2 regions of the Streptomyces sp. NPDC001502 genome follow, and region 2 is predicted to be linked to the other one. Evidence: riboswitches for the same ligand, from Rfam matches in the RefSeq annotation. Region 2 holds a riboswitch; the other holds the start of a gene.
The links. Region 2 has a riboswitch for cobalamin ahead of ACFY0D_RS11375 (prenyltransferase/squalene oxidase repeat-containing protein). Riboswitches for the same ligand answer to the same signal wherever they lie in the genome.

Region 1: linked by a shared signal. The riboswitch ahead of metE (5-methyltetrahydropteroyltriglutamate--homocysteine S-methyltransferase) and the one ahead of ACFY0D_RS11375 (prenyltransferase/squalene oxidase repeat-containing protein) in region 2 are both predicted to bind cobalamin.

The regions. Positions count from the first base shown of each region.
Region 1 covers NZ_JBIAVW010000020.1:11,834-18,383, forward strand. The annotation lists gene ACFY0D_RS29370 (discoidin domain-containing protein) at 1-280, shown strand, start outside; gene ACFY0D_RS29375 (TetR/AcrR family transcriptional regulator) at 423-1,040, shown strand; gene metE (5-methyltetrahydropteroyltriglutamate--homocysteine S-methyltransferase) at 1,037-3,355, opposite strand; cobalamin riboswitch at 3,535-3,764, opposite strand; gene ACFY0D_RS29385 (hypothetical protein) at 3,992-4,534, shown strand; gene ACFY0D_RS29390 (FAD-dependent oxidoreductase) at 4,633-6,369, opposite strand; gene ACFY0D_RS29395 (SchA/CurD-like domain-containing protein) at 6,471-6,550, shown strand, end outside.
Region 2 covers NZ_JBIAVW010000005.1:395,343-401,892, reverse strand. The annotation lists gene ACFY0D_RS11390 (ABC transporter ATP-binding protein) at 1-325, opposite strand, end outside; gene ACFY0D_RS11385 (energy-coupling factor transporter transmembrane component T) at 322-1,458, opposite strand; gene ACFY0D_RS11380 (hypothetical protein) at 1,541-2,479, opposite strand; gene ACFY0D_RS11375 (prenyltransferase/squalene oxidase repeat-containing protein) at 2,476-5,265, opposite strand; cobalamin riboswitch at 5,375-5,512, opposite strand; cobalamin riboswitch at 5,630-5,706, shown strand; gene ACFY0D_RS11370 (hypothetical protein) at 5,839-6,550, shown strand, end outside.

The DNA of each region.
Region 1 (6,550 bases), on a different contig from region 2:
GTGGAACGACAACCAGTGGCTGCGCATCGACCTCGGGTCCGCCAACCGGGTGGGGCGCATCACCCTCGACTGGGAGGCCGCGTACGGGAAGGCGTACCGCATCGAGGTCTCCACGGACGACACGAACTGGCAGACCGTCTGGTCCACGACCGCCAGTGACGGCGGCCTGGACACGGCCCGCTTCTCCGGGGTGCCGGCCCGCTACGTCCGCGTCCAGGGACTCCAGCGCGGCACCAAGTGGGGGTACTCGCTCCACGAGGTCGGCGTCTACAGCAGCTGATCCCGCCGAAGACACGTCCAGGGGCCGGGGCCGGCCGGATCTGCTGATCCGGCCGGCCCCGGCCGCCATGGCATCGCACGGCACGCACCAGGCACAAGGCATCAGGCACCAGGCACCGCAGCACGAACCGAAAGGAACGCCCATGGCACGGATGCCCTCGGCCGAGCGGCGCCGGCAGCTGACCGAGGCCGCCATCCGCGCGATGACCCGCGACGGCGTCGCCGCGACGACGACCAGGTCGATCGCCGCCGAGGCGGGCGTGTCCCTGAGCGTCTTCCACTACTGCTTCGAATCCAAGCAGGCCCTGCTCGAATCCGTCATCGCGGCGATCACCGACCACAGCGTCACCCTGGTGAGGGAGGCGATCCAGCCGAAGGCCACCCTGCGGGAGACCGTCCGGGCGGGCTTCCAGGCGTACTGGGACCATGTGTCCGCCCACCCGGGCGAACACATGCTCACCTACGAACTCACCCAGTACGCCCTGCGCCGGCCGGACTTCGAACACCTGGCGCGGCGGCAGTACGAGCGGTACTGCGCCACCTACACCGAACTGATCGAGCAGCTCCGGCATCACATGGGCTTCGAACTCCGCGTGCCCGTGAGCGTGCTGGCCCGCTATCTGGCCGCCATGACCGACGGGCTGACGCTGAACCATCTCGCTCTGGGCGACGACAGGATCTCGACGGACATCCTCGACGTGATCACCGACCATGTCGCGGGCCTCGTCGGCGACGACGGTCCGGAAGAGACCGCGGCCTAGACCTCGGCGCGGACCTGCCGGGCCGCCTCGACCAGGTTCTCCAGGGAGGCCCGGGTCTCCGGCCAGCCCCGGGTCTTCAGTCCGCAGTCGGGATTGACCCACAGCCGCTCCGCCGGGATGGCCCCCAGTCCCTTGCGCAGCAGAGCCGTCGCCTCGGCCACGGAGGGGATCCGCGGCGAGTGGATGTCCCAGACCCCGGGGCCGACCTCGCGCGGGTAGCCGGCGCCCGCCAGTTCACCGGCGACCTGCATGTGGGAACGGGCGGCCTCCAGGCTGATGACGTCGGCGTCGAGGTCCTCGATGGCCTCCACGATGTCGCCGAACTCGGCGTAGCACATGTGCGTGTGGATCTGGGTGTCCGGGCGGACTCCGCCCGTGGTGAGCCGGAAGGACTCGGTGGCCCAGGCGAGGTAGGCGGCGTGGTCGGCGGCCCGCAGCGGGAGGGTCTCGCGCAGGGCGGGCTCGTCGACCTGGATGACCGGGGTGCCGGCCGCCTCCAGGTCGCCCACCTCGTCGCGCAGGGCGAGCGCCACCTGGCGGGCGGTGTCGCCGAGGGGCTGGTCGTCGCGGACGAAGGACCAGGCGAGCATGGTGACGGGGCCGGTCAGCATGCCCTTGACCGGCTTGGACGTCTGCGACCGGGCGTACGTGGTCCAGCGCACGGTCATCGGGTCGGGGCGGGAGATGTCGCCGGCCAGGACGGGCGGGCGGACGTAGCGGGTGCCGTAGGACTGGACCCAGCCGTGCTGGGTGGCCAGGTAACCGGTGAGCTGCTCGGCGAAGTACTGCACCATGTCGTTGCGTTCGGGCTCGCCGTGCACGAGGACGTCGATGCCGGCCTTCTCCTGGAAGGCCAGGACCTCCCGGATCTCGGCCCGGATGCGGTCCTCGTAGCCGTCGGTGTCGATGCGCCCGGCCCGCAGGTCGGCGCGGGCCGTGCGCAGTTCGGTGGTCTGCGGGAACGACCCGATCGTGGTCGTCGGAAGCAGCGGGAGGCCCAGGTGTGCCCGCTGGGCGGCCGTCCGCTCGGCGTACGGCTGGGCGCGCCGCCCGTCCGCGTCGGTGACGGCGGCGGTGCGGGCCCGGACCGCCGGATCGTGGGTGAGGGCGGAGCCGGCGCGGGAGGCCAGGTCGGCCCGGTTGGCGGCGAGTTCGGCGGCGATGGCGTCCGTGCCGCGGGCCAGACCCCGGGCGAGGGTGGCGACCTCCGCGGTCTTCTGGCGGGCGAAGGCGAGCCAGCGCCGGACCTGCGGGTCGATGTCCCGTTCGGCGCTGGCGTCCAGCGGCACGTGCAGCAGGGAGCAGGAGGTGGCCACGTCCACCCGGTCGGCGAGCCCCAGGAGGGTTCCGAGGGTGGCGAGGGACTTCTCGTAGTCGTTGATCCAGATGTTGCGGCCGCTCACGACACCGGCGACGAGGCGTTTGCCGGGCAGGCCCCCGACGGCGGCGAGGTCGTCGAGGTTTGCGGCCGCCGCCTCGGTGAAGTCCAGCGCGAGGCCTTCGACGGGTGCCTTGGCCAGCACGGGCAGGGCTTCGCCGAGCCGGTCGAAGTAGGAGGCGACGAGCAGCTTGGGCCGGTCGGTCAGGCCGCCCAGTTCCCGGTACGCGCGGGCGGTGGCGTTCAGCTCGGCCGGGGTGCGGTCCTGCACCAGGGCGGGCTCGTCCAGTTGCACCCACTCGGCTCCGGCGGCGCGCAGGTCGGCCAGGACCTGGGCGTAGACGGGCAGGAGCCGGTCGAGCAGGGCCAGCGGATCGAAGCCGGCGGCGACGCCGGGGGCGGGCTTGGCCAGCAGCAGGTAGGTGACGGGGCCGACCAGGACCGGGCGGGCGGTGTGGCCCAGCCCGCGCGCTTCCCCCAGTTGGGCGACCTGACGGGTGGAGTCGGCGGTGAAGATGGTGCCGGGGCCGAGTTCGGGCACCAGGTAGTGGTAGTTGGTGTCGAACCACTTGGTCATCTCCAGCGGCGCCACGTCCTGGGTACCGCGCGCCATCGCGAAGTACCCGTCGAGCGGGTCGGCCGCGACGGCGGCGCGGTGCCGCTCGGGGACGGCGCCGACCATCACGCTGGTGTCGAGCACGTGGTCGTAGTACGAGAAGTCACCGGTCGGCACCTCGGTGATGCCGGCGTCGGCCAGCTGCTGCCAGTTGGTGCGGCGCAGGTCGCGGGCGGTCTCCCGGAGGGCGTCGGCGGTGACGCGGCCCTTCCAGTAGCCCTCGACGGACTTCTTCAGTTCGCGGTTCTGGCCCTGGCGGGGGTAGCCGTACACGGTGGCCACGGTGGGCCGTCCTGCGGTGGCGGGGGTCTTGCGGGTCACGGAACTCTCCTTCGCGAGCGTTCTCCTGTGGACCCGGTGAGGGGCCGAGGGCGCGAAGGGATGACGAACCGGGCGGAGCCCGACCGGGTACGGGTACGTGCAGCTGCACGCGTCCGCGGTCGTCCGCCTGATGTGTCGCCGACCCGCCCACGAGGTCACCGGGATTTCCGTGCGCGATCGGTCGCGTACGGGCAACGGGCAGGTCTTCGGACTCGCGGGCACGTCTCGTCGTACGGATGCCGTACGAGACTCCTACTGGCCGTCGCTTCCCAGACCCGTCCGGGCCCAGTGCGTATGACGGCGGTCGTTCCCGCTCACCGCTGCGGGGCAGTCCCGGATTCCCACCGGGTTCCCTCTTACGACGCATCCCGCCTGGCGGACGGGGCGAACCAGCTGCCCGGCCAGAGTAGACGGCGTTCCCCGTCGGCGCGCGGAGTTGTCCGGCATCCGGATGGTGGGGTGAGACCCACGAGGGTCGAAATCCAGCCATTGAGTGAATTGCATCACTGAGACGCGAGTTGTGTCCCTCTTGTCCGTTTACCGGATCGAACTGCCCGGTCAGGGCAGTACGTTGCAGCTCTCTGCACCGAGATCACTCGATGACCACCGGAAGACCGAGGAAGTATGGGTTCCCCGATGAGCGCCCGGCCGAGGGCCGCCTTCGTCGTACGCGCCGCCCTGGTGTCCGTGCTGGCCTGGGGCGGTCTCACCGCCTGTGCCGCCGACGAGGAGAAGCTGCAGTACGCGACCGATTACGCGGGCCACGAACCCCTGGGCGTGGTCGGGTACCCCACCTCCGAGTCCCTCGGGATCACCCAGAAGCTGATCTGGCGGCTCGCCGACGGCAAGGCCGAGGAGGTGGAGGCGCTCGCCGACGACCCCGATGACGCGAAGGGGGACGTCGAGCGGACCGCCCGGAACTGGATCCGGGCCTTCCACGAGGGGGCCAAGGGGAAGGTGACCGCGGACTTCTACGACGAGGGGTCCGTGCGGCAGCTCGTCGTCGTGTACTTCCACGACACGGGCCAGACCAAGTCGTTCCTGGTGCGCCTCGCCGGAAGGACCGGAGAGGACGGCTGGCGCGTGACCATGCTGGAGCCGGATCCGAAGCAGGCCTCGGCGGTCCCCGACTGGGTTCCGAGGACACCCGGGAGCCTCGGCTCGAAGACGACGCGATGACCCGGTCCGGCCGCCTCGTCGCCAGGTGAAAGGGCGCCGTCCCGCGGATCACTCCGCCGGACGGCGCCCTCGTCTCTCCGGGAACGGGAACGGTCGGATCAGGACCGGTCCAGCAGCGTGGTCAGGACCTCGTGGAGGACCGCTGCCGGATCCGCCACCGCCTGCGCCGAGCGCCAGGCCACGAAACCGTCCGGTCGGACGAGGATCGCACCCTCCTCGGCCGTGCCGTGCACCTCGCTCCAGTCGCCGCCGTTCGCCGGGATCAGGTCGGCCTCCGGGCCGGTGCCGATCGCGTACACGTCCAGGGGCAGGCCCAGCAGTTCGGCGACGGACCGCCCCGCGGCACGCCACGGCGTGCCCTCGGAACACAGCAGGACGAAGGAACGCTCGTAGAGGTCCACGGTGGACTTCGGATCCGGATCCCCTGGACCGCAGAGCCACATGTGCGGTGCACGGCTGCCCGGATCCCCGCAGAGCCGCATCCGTTCGGGTACGACGGGCCGGTCCGGGTCGGCGCCCAGCACCGCGCCCCGGTTGTAGCGGTAACCCATGGCCACGGAGAGGACCCCGCCCTGCCGGCCGCCGCCCCCGCCCGGCGCGGAGTCCGGCCCGGCCGCGGGCGCGGCCCCGGAGGCGGACCCGGGCTCGGGCTCGGGCTCGTACCCCGGGTGGCTGTGCTCCGCCGAACGCGCCGAGGCGCGCTCGCTCGTCGCCCGGGCCACCGGCAACCGCTCGGCCTCGTAGGTCTGCAGCAGCCCCGGCCCGGCCGAGCCGTTCAGGACCGCGGCGAGTTTCCAGGCGATGTTGTGGGCGTCCTGGATGCCGGTGTTCGAGCCGAACGCCCCGGTGGGGGACATCTCGTGGGCGGAGTCACCGGCCAGGAAGACCCGGCCGACGGCGTACCGCTCGGCGACCCGCTCGGCGGCGTGCCACGGGGCCTTCCCGGTGACCTCGACGTCCAGGTCGGGGGCGCCGACGGCCCGGCGGATGTGCTCCACGCAGCGCTCGTCGGTGAAGTCCTCCAGCGTCTCGCCCCGGTCCGGGTGCCAGGGCGCGTGGAAGACCCACCGCTCGCCGTTGTCGACCGGCAGCAGGGCCCCGTCGGCATCGGGCTTGGTCAGGTAGCACACGATGAAGCGCCGGTCGCCGACCACGTGGGGCAGCATCTGCGACCGGAAGGTGATGCTCACGTTGTGGAACAGGTCCCCGGAGCCGCTCTGGCCGATCCGGAGCGCCTCCCGCACGGGGCTGCGCGGCCCGTCGGCGGCGACGAGGTAGTCCGCGCGCACCGTGCTGTGCTCCCCGGTCTCCCGGTTCTTCACGATCGCGGTGACCCCGCCCGGGTCCTGGTCGAAGGAGAGGAGTTCGGTGGAGAACCGCAGGTCGGCTCCGAGTGAGGGGGTCACGGACATCAGGACCGGCTCGATGTCGTTCTGGCTGCACAGACACCATGCCGCCGGGCTGAAGCGCGCGAGCGCGCCACCCGGGTCGATTTCCTGGAAGAGCCACTCCTGGTCGTCACCGGTCAGCGAGCCGCCCTGCATGATGCCGTGGTTGTCCGCCAGGACCGAGGCGGCCTCACGGATCCGGTCCTCGACACGGGCGACCCGGAACAGTTCCATCGTCCGTACGTTGATACCGCGTCCGCGTGGGTGCATCGAGGTACCCGCGTGCTTCTCGACCACCATGTGTCTGATGCCATGCCGGCCGAGGAAGAGCGAGGTGCACAGACCCACCAGCGAGCCGCCCACGATGAGGACCGGGACGTGGTGGTCGACGTTTTCCTTCATGGCTCTTCCATGCCCTGTACGAGCCCGGTTCCCTCGCTCGTTCACCCGCTTGGTTCTCTCCTCTCGCGCCGCAGGGATTACGGGACAACGATCGGTTCGGGTGGCGCCGCCCGTGGCGACCGTGTGGTCTCGAAGGAGTGTGAACGATGACAACCTTGTCGGAACGGATATCCCAGTCCGCCTTCGACGGCTCGAGGCTTCGGGTCGTGCTGCTGCTGGATCTGTA
Region 2 (6,550 bases):
CCATGGCATAGGCGAGTTCCTCCTCGACGGTGTCGGTGACGAAGCCGTCGATCGGGTCCTGTCCCACGACGCCCACGACATCGGCGAGTTCGCGGGGCGGGTGCTCGGCGGTGTCCCGGCCGTCGACGACGACGCGGCCGTGGAGGGTGCCGCCGGCGAAGTGCGGGACGAGTCCGTTGACCGCGCCGAGGAGGGTGGACTTGCCGACGCCGGTGTGGCCGACGACGAGGCAGAGTTCGCCTTCCTCGACGGTGAGGTCGACGTCGCGCAGGACCGGCTCGGCCGTGTCCTCGTACCGGACGGTGACCTGGTCGAAGTGGATCACTTGGGTTCCTCGGTGCGCGGTGCGGGTACCGTCGGGCGGGCCGGAACGGTCGGGGGCGGGGCCAGGAAGCCGGCCGTGCCGGCGAGCAGGATCGCCGCGGCCGGGACGAGCGGCAGGGTCGGCCAGCTGAGGGGATAGATCGAGGGGTTCAACTCGGCCGCGTTGAAACCGGCGTTGGTGAAGAGCAGGACCGCGGACAGCACTCCGCAGCCGGCCACGGACCATTCCGCGGCCCGCCAGGGGTCGGGCCGGTAGGTGGTCCGGGTGATCCGGCGCCCGCCGAGCCTGAGTCCCGCGAAGCACAGCGACGCCCCCACGGCCATGGCCGGCAGGCCCAGCAGTTTCGGCGCGGTGGCGTCCAGGAGTCCGTAGGCCCCAGCGCACAGGCCGCACATGCCGAGCAGCATGAGGGCGCCGGTCAGCCGGCGGGAGCGGCGGGTGGCGGTTCCGGCGCGCCCGTAGCCGCGGGAGTCCATGGCGGCGGCGAGCCGAAGCGACCGCTCCAGAGCGTCTTCGAGGACGGGCACGATGATCCCGCGCAGGGCGCGCAGGCCCTTCGTGCGGCCGGCCCGCAGCCGCCTCGCCCGGTGGACGCGCTGGACGCTCGCCACCAGTTGGGGCGCGACGCTGATGGACACCGTGACGGCGACCCCGAGTTCGTAGAGGGCGCCGGGCAGGACCCGCAGCGCCCGTTTGGGATTGGCGAGCGTGTTGGCCGCGCCGATGCAGCACAGCATGCAGGCGAGCCGCAGCCCGTCGGTGGCGGCCGACAGCAGGGCTTCCAGGGAGACGGGTCCGCCGAGCCGGATGCCCGCGTACCAGTCGGGGGTGGGGATGTGGGGCAGGGAGAAGAGGAAGTGGTCCCGCGGGGTGATGCCGGTGGCGAAGACGGCCCGGAACAGCACACGGATCGTCACGACCGTGAGTGCCAGGTAGAGGTAGTACTTGAAGCCGCGCGCCCAGGGGGCCTCGGTGCGGCGCATGGTGATCACGTAGCCGAGGACCGCGAGGACGAGGAAGAGCAGCAGCGGGTTGTTGGTGCGGCTCACCGCGGTGGCCAGGGCGAGCGCCCAGATCCACCAGGCGACCGGGTGCAGGGTACGGGGCAGCCGGCGGCCGCCCGCGTCCGGCACGGGGCCGGACGCGGGCCCGGACGCCGGGCCGGACGCGGGCGGGCCCGCCGCCTTCGCCGTGGTGGTGGTGCGTGGCACGCGGCTACTCCGTACGACGGCGGCGCCTGGCCGCGAACACGGCGCCGGCGCCGATCAGCAGCACCAGCGCTCCGGTGGCGACGGCGGGCAGGAAGGAGCCCACGTCGTGCTTCGCGTCGGCCGCGGGCGCGGCCTCGACCACCTGGGGGCCGGGAGACGACGCGGCGAGCACCGGCTCGCCGGACGAAGGCGGCGCGGAAGGCGTCGGCGCGGCGCTCGCGGCGGGGCTTTCCGAAGCCGAAGCCGAGGGCGAGGCCGCAGGGCCGGGCGGCGGTGTCGTGGCGGCAGGCGCCCCGCCCGGCGGCGGGTTCTCGGGCCGGGGCCCGGTGTTGGCGTTCGGCGGCAGCGGGGCCGCCGTGCGGGTGTCCTTGGGCGCGGGGCCGCCCTCGGGCCTGGTGTTCTTGGCCCGCAGCTGGTCGGGGGTGACCGTGGGCTTCCCCTCGGTGCCCTCGATGTTCGTCCCGCCGAAGATCCACAGGTCGACGCTGCCGGGCTTCGGCTTGTAGAGCATGGCGCCGAGCTGGCTGTACTCCCAGGTGTTCTGGCCGGGGTTCGCGTGCCAGTACGACCAGTAGGCGGAGGCGGGCGGGGTCAGGACGCAGTCGTCCTGCTGCGGGGTCGGGAACTGCCTGCCGCCCTGGTGGCCGCTGTAGCCGATCCGGCAGATGAAGGCGGGCCCGTCGTGGCCGGTGCCGGTCGTGGCCCAGCCGCCCTGGTTGAGCAGCTCGTAGCCGGTGGTGGGGGTCGTACCGCAGGAGCGGTAGACGGGTCCGCCCCAGCGGCTGAAGTCCACCGCGAGGACGACCCCGGAGGAGGTGGTGCACTGCCCCATGGGCTGTGGGGCGGCCCCCGCCGGGGCCGCGGTGGCGGCGAAGGCCGCCACCGTCAGCCCCAGCGCGGCCGCCGTACGGGCCAGGGCCCGCGGGGTGCGGTTGCGGCTCATGCTCCACTTCCCGTCCGGCGGCGGCGCTTCGCGGCGCGGGTGATGCCCCAGCCGCCGACGGTCAAGGCCAGCGCGGCGGCGGCGAGCGTGCCGACCCGGGCTCCCGTGGAGGCGAGGGGACCGCCGCCCGAGCCGGAGCCACCGACCGGCCCCGCGCCGCCGTCGCTCTCGCCCGGCGTCACGATGACGGGCGAGCCGTTGCCGCCGGAAGTACCGGCGGAGGTACCGCCGGAAGTACCGGCGGAGGTACCTCCGGACGTGCTGGGGACGGGCTCGGGGGTGGTGCCGCTGAGGTCGCGGGTCAGGAGGCCGAAGGAGATGCCGGTGGCGCCGCCGACCGCCTGGGTGGACGCGCGGAGGTCGGAACCGGGCTGGCCGCCCTTGGCGACGTTGAAGCCGCCGTCGCCGTTCTGCTGGCTTGCCAGGAACGTGCGGGCCCTGGCGATCTGGGCGCCGTACTTGGGCGCGTCCAGCGAGAGCCCCTGGACGGCGAGGGCGGCGGAGTTGACGGAGTTCCCGGAGGCGCCGGGGAAGCCGCCGTCGGGCTCCTGCTGCGCTGCGAGCCAGGCGAGTGCCCTGTCCACCGCAGCCTGGGAATCGGCGTCGGGGAGGAGGTCCACGGTCATGGCGGCCATGGCGGTGGAGTCCACTTCGGGACCGCTGGGCTCGCCGATCAGGCTGACCCAGGCCCCGGAGGGAGTCTGCAGGCTCTTGAGGTACGCGGCGGGCTCGGCCGCGGCGGCCTTCTCACCGGCGCGGACCTGGGCCATGACGCCGAGCGACTGCTTGAAGACGGACGTGGCGTAGGCGTAGTTCCCCTTGGCCGCGCACTCCTGACGGGTCGAGGTCTTCGCCTGGCACGTGATCTTGGCGAGCGCGGCGATCAGGTCCTGGCCGCCGAAGTTCCGCGGATCGCGGCCCACAGCCTCGGCGAGTACGGCCGCCTTGCCGATGGAGCCGCCGTTCGCGTACTTCGTGCCGACGAGGGTCCAGTCGTGGATGCCGCGGTTCTTGCCGTCCTTGCCGCCCTTGTCCATGAAGTCGACGATGTTGCGCAGGGTGGCGTTGTTCTCGCCGGTGGCGGCGAGGGCGTACGCGCCGTCGATGGTCAGGCCGTAATCGGCGAAGCCCGTGCCGGGCTGGCTCTCGTAGAAACGGCCCTGGACCAACCGGGACGGGGCGCTCAGGTACGCGACGCCCTTCTTCGTGTCGGGCCCCTGACCGGCCGGCGGAGTGGTCGGGGGTTCGGTCGGCTTGGCCGTCACTGCGGTGAGATCGCTGCCGGCGCCCGCGAGAGCGGCGGTCGCGGTGGGGTACACCCTTGATTCGGTGTCGTCCTGATCGAAGCCGAATCCGCCCTTGGCGAGCTGGTGCCCGGAGAGCCAGGAGACGCCGGCGTCCGCGAACGCCTCGTCGCCGAGGGCACGCAGAGCCTGCGCTGCCCAGGCGGTGGCGGTCGGGTTGCCGGTCGTCTCGTAGGAGACGGCGGGCCACGCGCCGGTCGCCAGCTGGGACCTCTTCAGGTAGCCGCGGGCCTTCCGGAGCACCGCTTCGTGGCCGCCGGCCCGTTCGAGGGCCAGGGTGATCAGGCCGGTGGCGCCGGCCTCGCTCTCGCACCCCTCGGTTCCGGGCCGGATGAGGACGCTGGTGAATCCGCCGTCCTCGCACTGGAGGACGGTCAGCCGGGCCACGGAGCCGGCCGGGGGCGTCACACCGGCGTTGACCAGAGCGATGACGGCCATGGCCTGGGCGTCGGCCTGCCCCGTCGTACGGAAGTCGCCCTTGGTGAAGCAGCCTTCGACCGTGTCGCCCTCGCCGATGTCGCGGGGGCAGGCGTACTTCACGAGGTCGCCGAGCAGGTCGTGCCCACCGAACGCGCGCGGGTCCTTGCCGGTGGCCTCGGCGACCAGCGCGAGCCGGGCCGCGGCGATGGCCTCCGGGATGCCGTCCTTGCCGGCCGGGTAGGCGTAGGCGTCGGTCTGTGCGGGCGTGGCGAGGAAGTCGGCGACCTTCTTCGCCACCGGGCTCTTGCGGTCGGCCGCCGTGAGGGCGAACACGGCCTCCGTGGTGAGGAAGTGGTTCGGGGTGGTGGAGCCTTCGTCGACGACCCGCTCCCCTTCCGCCAGTATCCCGGTGACCCAGCGGGTGGCCGCGAGTACGTCGACCGATCCGGCGGGCACCTTGGGCGGGACCGTCGGCACGGTCGGGTCGGGGGTGGTGAACCCCCGGATGTCGTCGGGGGAGAAGGACGGCTTGCCCCTGGTGCCGGCGATGTCGGTGGCGCCGTAGACCCAGGCTTCCACATCGCCGGCCTTCGGGGTCCGGGCCATGGCTCCCAGCTGGCTGTAGGACCACTTCCGCTGCCCGGGCGAAGCGGTCCAGTACGACCAGTAGGCCGTGGCCTGCGGGGTGAGGACGCACTCCTCCTTGTCCGGCCTGGGGTACTGCGTACCGGAGTTGAAGGATCCCTTGCCGATGCGGCAGATGAAGGCCGGGCCGTCGTGGACGGTGCCCTCCGTCGTGAAGCCACCGGTGTGCAGCAGCTCGTAGCCGGTCGTCGGCGTGGTGTCGCAGCCACGCTCGACCTTCCCGCCGAAAGGCCCGAAGTCGACCGCGACGACGGCGCCGGTGGTGGCCGTGCACTGCTCGATCGGATCGGCGTTCGCGGACGAGGGAACCGTGAGGAAGGCCACTCCCGCACCGAGCGTCAGGAAGGCCGCGGTCACGAGAGACAGCGATCGCCGCCTCGTCCCCGACTGCCGTTCCGCCTGTTGTTCGGTCCCCACCGCGGCCCTCGTCTCTGCCGGGCGGTTGCGTACGTGGCGATGCGCCCCCGCACGGCACTGTTGCCGTGGAGAGGCTGCGACGACCACACCGCAATCCGCGACGGCGCTCTTCGTACTGTGACCCAGCCCCAGGCATTCCGGCTCACCCGGTCGAACCGGGCCTACGGTTGCGGGTCAGCGCCGGAATTCGACCGGCTTCCCCTGGTACTGAGCAGTTATCAGCCGGAGTGCAACACGGATCCCGACGAAGCGTCAAGGTGGCATGGGTCTCAGCGGACCGGCCCCGGACGGATGCGGTCGGCATCACGGACCGGGTGGCTGGCGGTCCCTTGATCACTCGGGTAGCGTCCAGGGCTGCCACATGGGGGAATCCGGTGCGATGCCGGAGCTGACGCGCAGCGGTGTGGGGGCGGCGAGGGCCGTTTCCGAGCCCGAATGCCCAAACGGCGATGCAGTACAGCAGCCGTACCACGCGTTCCGGACGGCGGCCCCCGACCCTGCCAGGCCGTACGCCCGTACGGTGATCGCGGGGTGCCCGGGAAGGCCGGCGTCCGCCGATTCCAGGAGCAGGCCATGTCCCGTCCCCGTACGTCCCGCCGCCTCGCGCTCACGGTGCCCGCCACGCTCGGCGCCTTCGCCCTCACCGCGCTGCCCGCCTTCGCGACCTCGTCGCCCGCGCAGATCGCCACCTCCAAGACGAACGGCGTCGCCTACCTCAAGTCGCTCCAGGCGGCCGACGGTTCGTACGCCGGCTCCGGCCTTTCCAACGAGTGGGCGTTCAGCACCTTCGCCGCCGCCGGCACCGCGGTCGTCGACGTCGCCCCGGGCGGGGACACGACGAAGAACGCCCGCACCGTCTACCGGAACCTGCTGTCCACGGCGGGCTGGCCGTCGGCCTCCCCGGTGGTCACCGACTACGAGCGCGGCACCCTGAACGCGTACGCCGCCGGCATCGACCCGGCCCGCGTCTCCGCCTCCCGCAACCTCGTGGCGAACATCTACTCCTACTGGCAGACGGCGGAGACGGGCTACTTCGGCTCCTCCGGAAACTTCAACGGCACGGTCTTCGCAGCCCTTTCGCTGGGCGGCGCGAAGACACAGGCGGGCGGCGCCCGCGTTCCGCAGGCGCTCACGGACTCGATGGTCACCCGCATCCGCGCCAACCAGCACGTCGACGGCGGCTGGACCTACAACAAGGCCGAGGGCAACCCCACCGTCCTCAACTCCGCGAGCGACGTCGACATGACCGGCGCCGCGATGGCCGCGCTCTGCGTCTCCGGCGTCC